4 regions of the Hominiventricola sp. genome follow, and region 2 is predicted to be linked to each of the others. Evidence: riboswitches for the same ligand, from Rfam matches in the RefSeq annotation. Region 2 holds a riboswitch; each other region holds the start of a gene.
The links. A riboswitch is a leader RNA that binds a small molecule or an ion and turns the genes downstream of it on or off. The one in region 2 is predicted to bind cobalamin.
Positions count from the first base shown of each region.

Region 1: linked by a shared signal. The riboswitch ahead of ACZMB2_RS10005 (ABC transporter substrate-binding protein) and the one ahead of ACZMB2_RS05820 (dockerin type I domain-containing protein) in region 2 are both predicted to bind cobalamin.
Region 3: linked by a shared signal. The riboswitch ahead of ACZMB2_RS02150 (sirohydrochlorin cobaltochelatase) and the one ahead of ACZMB2_RS05820 (dockerin type I domain-containing protein) in region 2 are both predicted to bind cobalamin.
Region 4: linked by a shared signal. The riboswitch ahead of cobM (precorrin-4 C(11)-methyltransferase) and the one ahead of ACZMB2_RS05820 (dockerin type I domain-containing protein) in region 2 are both predicted to bind cobalamin.

Region 1 covers NZ_DBLYVB010000015.1:44,015-46,217, forward strand. The annotation lists gene ACZMB2_RS10000 (LysR family transcriptional regulator) at 1-505, shown strand, start outside; cobalamin riboswitch at 755-939, shown strand; gene ACZMB2_RS10005 (ABC transporter substrate-binding protein) at 1,126-2,203, shown strand, end outside.
Region 2 covers NZ_DBLYVB010000006.1:49,387-51,589, forward strand. The annotation lists gene ACZMB2_RS05820 (dockerin type I domain-containing protein) at 1-1,290, opposite strand, end outside; cobalamin riboswitch at 1,442-1,646, opposite strand; gene ACZMB2_RS05825 (leucine-rich repeat domain-containing protein) at 1,649-2,203, opposite strand, start outside.
Region 3 covers NZ_DBLYVB010000002.1:11,218-13,420, reverse strand. The annotation lists gene ACZMB2_RS02150 (sirohydrochlorin cobaltochelatase) at 1-986, opposite strand, end outside; cobalamin riboswitch at 1,158-1,344, opposite strand; gene ACZMB2_RS02145 (spore coat protein) at 1,452-1,709, opposite strand; gene ACZMB2_RS02140 (hypothetical protein) at 1,726-1,911, opposite strand; gene glgA (glycogen synthase GlgA) at 1,997-2,203, opposite strand, start outside.
Region 4 covers NZ_DBLYVB010000001.1:411,183-413,385, reverse strand. The annotation lists gene ftsH (ATP-dependent zinc metalloprotease FtsH) at 1-554, shown strand, start outside; cobalamin riboswitch at 586-771, shown strand; gene cobM (precorrin-4 C(11)-methyltransferase) at 893-1,648, shown strand; gene hemA (glutamyl-tRNA reductase) at 1,648-2,203, shown strand, end outside.

The DNA.
Region 1 (2,203 bases), on a different contig from region 2:
AGATGATATTGGATTTGTCTATGTATTAGATGAGCAGATGCCATCTTTTCAGTACCGACTGGAATGTGCCGGACTCATTTTTCAGGAACTGAAACGGACGAAAGCATATCTTTATTTTGGAAAAGACCATCCATTGACTGGCAAATCCGGTATTGGGGAAATTGCACTGGATGAGGTACGCCTGGTGCAGTGTTATGAAGATGAGTATACACTGGGACGCAGGATGACGGAGGAAACAGACCGGATCTCACCGACAGACCGTATGAAGATCTCGGTTATTACTAACAGTGACTATGTTATGAATGAACTGCTTAGAAAGACAGACCTGGGCAATGTGAGCGGTGGTTATCTGAGCCGCGAAAAAGAATCCCGGGGATATCCCGGATATTCACTTTACGGAGAAGAAGAACCGATTCTGTTTGGCTGCGTCAGCCGTCAGGGAGAGCCGCTGGATGGATGGGCAGAACACTATCTGGAGTTTGTACGAAGCAGATTACAAGAATAATGTATAACAAATAACGCATAATCTATTCTAAAATGGAATATATCCATGTTCTTGCGAAGAAATGGAGATATTTCTTATTTTTAAGTTTTTTGAAAGGAAAAAAGGAAGAGGAAAAAGAGCGGAAATCAGATGAAATCGAAGCGGAATTGCAGAATGATCTTGATAAGATATAACGAAATAGAATACAAGATTCGTTGACAAAATGTGAAGAAAGTGTGAATATGAAAATACATGTTCATATGGTCGGCAATCGAGCCGCAAAAAATAAGTTCGAAGATGGATTCGATGAAAAGGGAATCCGGTGAAAGTCCGGAACGATCCCGTCACTGTAATAGTTAAGCTTGGAGCAGATGCCACTGGGGAGATGATTCCTGGGAAGGTGCTTTGGGTGTGGATGCTAAAGTCAGGAGACCTGCTTGTTTTTTGTCAGAAAGAGTTCTTGCGGAAGACGAGATAATTCTTACCTAGAAAAATCTATGTTTTAAGGGGATAGTGTGTAAAAAGGTGAGAGGAAAGTCGGATGTAGATCCGGCTTTTTTTATGCGTAATTTTTAAGTGGGAGACGAATTGATAGTGCAGACAGCGCTGGCAGATGAATGAAATGAGAAAGGATAGAGAATATGAAAAACACGAAGAAATGTATCAGTTTAACTCTGGCAGCAGCTTTGCTGCTGACTGGCTGCGGCGGTGGAGCATCCGATAACAGCGGAAGCACTTCTGCTGCGAATGATGGAGATAAGAAAGTACTTACTTTCGGATGCCAGATGTATACCGATGGTATTGTCAATACCGTTACCGATGAGAACGGTGGATGGAATGCTATGCGTTACGGTATCACCGAGGGACTGTTCAAGTTCAACGACAGCATGGAAGTAGAGCCGTGGCTTGCTGACAGCTACACTGTAAATGATGAGCATACCGAGTGGGTCATCACCCTGAAAGACGGCATCAAATTCTCTGACGGCTGTGATCTGACTCCGACTAAAGTAAAAGAGTGCTTTGAATATCTGAAAGAGATGGGACCGAGTGGATCTGCAAAACCGCAGAAATATCTGGAGTTCGAGGCAACCATTACTGCAGATGATGCAGCAAATACCCTGACCATCCAGACGACTCAGCCTTATGCCAACCTTCCGGGACAGCTGGCACATCCGACTATGGCAATTGTTGATGTGGCAGATACCGAGAACTTTGACAATGGCACGATCGGAACCGGTCCGTACATGGTTGAGACTTTCAATGGTGTAGGTGTAGGTTATGATCTGGCAGCGAATCCGAACTACCGTGAGGAAGTCCCCTATGACGAAGTAAAACTGATGTACATGGGGGATGCTTCTGCCAAGACCATGGCGCTGCAGAGCGGACAGGTTGATCTGGTAGAGAATATTACCAATGTATCTGATATCCAGGATTTCAAAGATAATCCTGATTTCACGGTAGATATTGCTTCTGGTGTTCGTTGTGGTTTCAGCTGGATGAACTTTGACGGCGTTCTTGGCAACAAGACTCTGCGTCAGGCAATCCTGATGGGCATTGACTATGATACCATTTGCAACTCCAAGACCATCGGAGGTCTGTATACTCCGGGATTCTCAGTACTGCCGTCTACTTTAAGCTATGGTTATGACAAACTGACCAACCCCTATACCTATGATCCGGAAGGCGCTAAGAAGCTCCTTGATGATGCAGGAATCGTAG
Region 2 (2,203 bases):
TCCGATCTGAAGTGTCCATGTTTTATCATGATTCGGCCAGATTCTGACACCTTTGGCATCCCGTACTACTACCAGTGCATCTTCCGGATTTGTTTCAAAAGAAACTTCTCCACTACCCAGATTTTCTATTCTGGTAATCTTTATCTTATAATCAGTACTAACATGCTCTACCGGATCAATCACCGAAACATTGATCTCATTCTCACCAAGCTGCAGTGGGATTTCATTACTGCTTTCCCCATTATACTGAATAACATAAGTTTTATCAGTAATTTCTTCCTGTTGGGCAGCTGTAATGACTACCGTATCTGCCTTTGTAGTTGCTGTCATATTCTGCCAGGTCTTACGATTGCTTTCTGTTGCTTCCCACTGAAATCCATTATCAATCTCAATTTCTGATCCGGATTTGTCTGCAAGTGCAAGTGTTTTCAGACAGGGAAGTCTTTTCACATGTACGGTTACCGTCTGCTCTTTCTTTTCTGATATAGAAGAAGCAGTAACCTTCATATCCTGTCCTGCACTTGATGCTTTCTTGGTCACTCCAAGGAGTCTTGTTCCAACACCTGATGTCAGTTTCTCGCTTTTTGCTTTTCCTGTAAACATCTGAGTCCAGTCAACAGAGAGTGTCGTATCCGCCGGTGCATCATCTGCAAGCGTTGCTATAATATAAGGCATTGCTGACTGTGCATCCGGAATATAGATTGTACAGTCTTCCGTTCCATTCCAGTGCCCTTCGATTTCCTTATCCGGCGCCTTATTTACATAAGATTCGAAGAACTTCACTCCCTGCAGATACTTTACAGATTCAGCTGCCTGCGCTGCAACCGATGTTTCCTGTTCTTCCTGAGCTGCCTGATCCGCAGTCGGTTCTGTGATTTGTTCTTCCTGTGTCTCTTCTTTCGGAGCAGATTCCGTCACCTGTTCCTCCTGTTTTACTTCTTCCTGACCAGGCTCCGTCGTCTGTTCTTCCTGTTTTTCTTTTCCCTGACCAGGCTCCGTCGTCTGCTCTTTCTGTTCCTCTTCTCCCTGAGCAGGCTCCGTCGTCTGCTCTTCCTGTTTCTCTTCTTCCTGACCAGGCTCCGTCACCTGTTCTTGTTCACCAGCTGTTTCATCGCCAGCTTCCTTTGTTTCATCAGTCACTTCCGCCTGTTCCTGACTCTCATCCTGAACAGCCGTCAACTCTGATGCTGCCGCTGCTTCTGCCGCATTTGCTTCCACAGGCAGACTGCCTGTTACCATAGCGCAGGTTAATATCAGCGCTAACACAGAAGCACATGTCTTTCTTTTCATCTTTTTCCCTCCTTATGATGATTTATTTTAAAAACGGGCAATTTCTCTTCCGCTGAAGTTACACATCCGTCGTGCAAACTTACAAAAAAAGCTGCAGAACTTAAAAGTTCTGCAGCCGTTTTTCTGCCAGTTTCAAAATATGTAATTAATTCTATCGAAAGTTTCTTCAGCAGGTCTTCTGATTTACATCTCAAGCGCTGGCTATTCTGCCTTCCCAGTCCCCCAGTGGCCGACTTGCGTCCTTGAATATCAACATCGATGCTTACAGCGGCGGTGCCATCCGGGAATCTCACCCGGTTCTCTCTTAGCTTTTTGTTCTTCTCAGTTCAAAAAGCACTGAAGTCTTACTTTCTACGATTTATAAATACTCACACAGAAAATCATTCTCCTGGCAATACTTATCAATTTTGCTGCCTTTTCTGCAACGTATGGTACAACTTCTGTTTACAATCCAGTCTCCTACAACCTCTGGATCACCTGGAATTTCCAGAACTTTTAATCGGTTACATCCGTGGAATACCCATTTGCCAATTATTTTTACAGATTCCGGAATTCGCACATATTCTAACTGCGTACACTTAAAAAATGCGCTGTCACTAATCTTTACCAATCCATTCGGAAGATGCAGTTCCGTTAATCCATTTTGATAAAATGCTTCTTCTTCGATTTCTTTCAATGTGGCAGGAAATTGAATGCCATCCAGCTCTTTGCATTTATAAAAAGCTCTAGGTCCAACTTTTTCCAGCTTTTCAGGAAGTACAATGAGCTGAAGTCGATTGCATTCACGGAATACTTCTGGAGAAATCACGGTACTGAGATTTTCTGTTTCATATCGTATCTCTCGAACAGCTTTATTTTCCATAAATGCATTTTTCTCTATATAACGGAGACTCTTTGGAATATCCAACGTTTT
Region 3 (2,203 bases), on a different contig from region 2:
ACAGTTCCGATAAATACGTTCTCATAGCCAAGTTCTCCCATCTGGGACTGCATCTGGCTGTAGGAAACTTTTGCAGTATGGGAAGTACCATGTCCCATGAATACAAATGCAACACCGTCTTCTTTTGCAGCGTCAAGGCTGTCATAACCTGCAGTCTTTACTGCCTCAGCAGTGATATCTTCTGCAACTGCTTTTTTATCATCATTCACTACGGTAGCGTCATCTCCAACTTCACCAAGCAACGGCTCAGCAACTTTTACAGACTCAAATTTATCTTCGTATGCTGCAACTGCCTCGCACAGCTCATCATACTCTGCACCATGCATCAGATGGGTCGGCTGAACAACCAGGTTCTTAACACCGTTTGCTACTGCGCGATCCAGTGCCTGATCCATATTATCAATAGCTTCGCCATCACGTGCCTGTACATGGTTGATGATGATCTGAGCGGTAAATGCTCTTCTTACAGACCAGTCCGGATTTGCTTCCTGAAGGGCATCCTCGACACCTTTGATATCAGCTACACGACTGTCATTGAAGGAAGTTCCGAAGCTTGCCACCAGAATCTCATTCTCACCGATCTCATCCTGGTTACGCGGATCGTCTTTGGAAGCATCACCGGTGTCACGTCCGAAGTAGTCCGGATCTGCGTTCTCGCCCTCGACCAGTTCTTTCTGTGCGTCGGTCAGAGCATCCCATGCTTCTTTGGCTGCCTTGCAGTCTTCGTCAGTAGTATCGGTTCTCTCCTGAACGTAGATTTTGTCAATCAGAGCTGCTACATTGTCAGCTGCTGCCTGATCTGCATCCTCGTCTGCTGCTTCTGCAGTATCGTCTGCCTCAGTGGTCTCCTCTGCTGCAGTATCATCTGCTGCCTCAGTAGTCTCCTCTGCTGCAGTATCCGTTGCCGTACTGCTGCTTCCACATCCATTTACCATGGTTGCTGTCATTGCTGCTACGCAAAGCATTACTACAAGTTTCTTTTTCATCTTAATCTCTCCCTTATGATAAGATATTTTTTTGTAAGTAATTGAAAGTTCGAACATACTCGGGAGAAATAAAAAATCCAACGCATGAGAATGCAGCTGGATTGTATAGAAAAATATATTTTTCGGTACAATCAAACCTCGTGACCTGGAGTTAAAAAACGTTTTTGTTTCTTTCCCGTACCGCAGCTGGCAGGTCTCCTGGCTTTCAGCTTTTCCGCACCGATCGTCTTCCCAAGTCCATGACTGACCCAGTGACATTATGATCATGCAACGCTGTATACAGTGACGAGCTCCGCACAGGCTTTTCACCTGTTTCCCTATTCTCCGTAAAAACGGCACCAACTACTTCTTATTCTATTTTCGAATCACTTAACTATATGTACTATACCACTTTATCTCAGATACAGCAACCTCTTTTTTCGCGGCAGGATATTCTCCTGCCGCTGCTCTATTCTGCAATGAAAATTACAGCATACTCTCCGGCTTAAAAAGAGATTTTACATGATCAATCTCTTCTTTTGATGCCTTTTTCGCCGGAACATAATAAGATTTTTCCCGGGCAATCTGATATAACTGCTCCTGTGCGGTCTCTGCCTTGTTCCTCATCTGTTTGAGGGTCTGTTTTAACTGCGGATCCTCACTTTGGGAAATATATTCCGCATACATTTTCAATTCTCCATTGATGCCGGTCAGCGCATCACTGACCATGGTTTTTTCATTCATCATCCTGTACGCCCTCCTAATTTAAAAATCCCATCAACTGCTGTTTATTCTCTTTTGCTGACTGAGCTGCCTGCTGGAAATACTGTTTCACACGGCTGTCAGTTGCATTTTCCGCGTAAGTCTCAAATTTTGCCTTACAGGTTTCGCTTCCGCCGATGAGATGGCGAAGATTCTGGACATCCAGTTCTGATAACTGTGACATAAAAAATACCTCCTTGTTTTCCATACTCCTGACTACGATTCCAGTATGTGAAAACAGAGAGGTATTTATACCTGACAAATACAGGTTACAGTTCGTCGTAGAGACGCTCATACTGCTTTGCAGAACTCTCCCAGGAGAAATCTGCCTGCATGGCCCGTTCTACTATTTTATTCCAGGAACGTTTTCTGTCATAATAAATTTCTTCTGCATAGCGAATTGCCTCCAGCATTTCGTGGGCATTATAATTTGTAAAGGAAAATCCGGTTCCGGTTTCCTCATATTCATTGTATGG
Region 4 (2,203 bases), on a different contig from region 2:
ACCACGAGACTGGACATGCACTGGTAGCGGCGCTTCAGAGTCATTCTGCCCCGGTTACCAAGATTACGATCATTCCGAGAACTTCCGGTGCCCTTGGCTATACGATGCAGGTGGAGGAACATGATCAGTATCTTCTGAGCAAAGAAGAACTGGAGAACAAGATTGCAACTTACGCAGGCGGACGTGCGGCAGAGGCTCTGATCTTTGGTTCCATTACTACGGGTGCTTCCAATGATATCGAGCAGATGACGAAACTTGCAAGAGGTATGATTACCCGTTATGGTATGAGTGATGAGTTTGGCATGATGGCACTGGAAACGGTAAATAACCAGTACATGGGCGGAGATACTTCTCTGGCATGTGCAGCGGAGACGGCAGCCGTTGTGGATGAGAAGGTAAAAGCCCTTCTTAAGAAGGAGTATGACAAAGCTATGACCCTGTTGACGGAGAATAAACAGCAGCTTCATGCCCTTGCAAAATACCTGTATGAGAAAGAGACGATTACAGGAGATGAATTCATGCAGGTGCTGAAAGAAAATTCTGGTGTAAATTGACGAACTATAAGAAATATGATATGCTTTCCTATATGCAAAACCATCAGAAAGTGCTTAGTGAAGCCTAACAGGGAATCGGGTGAGAAGCCTGAACGGTCCGGCCACTGTAAGCGGGAATGAGGAGACTGCAGTAACCATTGCCCTATAAGGGTGAGAAGGGAAAGTTCTTCCTTAAAAGACCGTGAGTCAGGAGACCTGCTATCTGATCTGGGAGAGCTTCCGAAGAAAGCAGATCCTGAAAATTTCTGACAAAGAAATACATTCAGATCAAAAGAAAAATGAGGGAGTCTTCGCGGCTGTGTTGCGGGGACTCCTTTTATTACGTGGAGGGAAAACACATGGTATCATTTATTGGAGCGGGTCCTGGCGACCCGGAACTTCTGACTATTAAGGGAAAGAAGATTATTGACAGCGCAGATGTCATCATTTATGCAGGTTCTCTGGTCAATCCACAGGTATTGGCAGATGCAAAAGAGGGAGCTGTTATTTACAACAGTGCCCTGATGAACCTTGATGAAGTCATTGATGTGATGAAAGATGCAGAAGACAAAGGTCTGAAGGTTGCCCGGGTTCATACGGGAGATCCGGCTATTTATGGTGCTCACAGAGAGCAGATGGACAGACTGGATGAACTGGGCATTGACTATGAGGTGATTCCGGGTGTCAGTTCTTTCCTTGCAACTGCAGCAGTGTTAAAGAAGGAATATACCCTTCCGGGCGTGAGCCAGACGGTGATCCTGACCCGTATGGAAGGACGTACCCCAATGCCGCCGAAGGAAAAGCTGGTAGATCTGGCAAAGCACAATGCAACCATGATCATTTTCTTAAGCGTTGGCATGCTGGACGAGATGTCTGCGATTTTGAGACAGGAATATCGTCCGGAAACTCCGGTAGCTGTTGTCTATAAAGCGACCTGGGAAGATCAGAAGATTGTCCGCGGTGATCTGACCAATATTGCAGAGCGCGTGAAGGAAGCTGGCATTACCAAGACCGCTCTGACCGTAGTCGGAGATTTCCTTGGAAATGACTATGATCTGTCCAAACTGTATGACAAGACCTTTACCACAGAATTCCGAAAGGGAGTGACGGAGTAATGGGAATCTCACTGATCGGAATCAGTCATCATAATACGCCGCTGGCTGTCCGGGAATTGTTTGCATTTCCGGCAGAACGGCAGCAGGAACTGATGAAAGAAATGATCGCGAGAGACATCGCAGAAGAATGCGTGATTATCAGTACCTGTAATCGAACAGAGGTTTATATTTATACTGCCTGTCCGGGAGGTAATTTTACGGAACTGCAGGATCTGGTGCTGGAATTTGCCGACGCACAGGATGTGGAAAATATCGGCGACTATATCCGCTTTTATAATGGAAGCAAAGCAGTACGCCATCTGTTTCATGTAGCATCAGGTCTTGAGTCCATGGTTATGGGCGAGGATCAGATCCTCGGCCAAGTGAAACGTGCCCATGATCAGGCAAGAGAAACGGGCACCTGCGGCGTCTATCTGAATACGCTGTTCCGCTATGCGGTAACGGCAGCCAAGAAGGTAAAGACAGAAACGGATCTTTCCAGAACCAGTGTGTCCACTGCTACCATGGCCATCAAGGCAGCAGAACAGGGACTGGGAACCCTTCATGGCAAAAAAG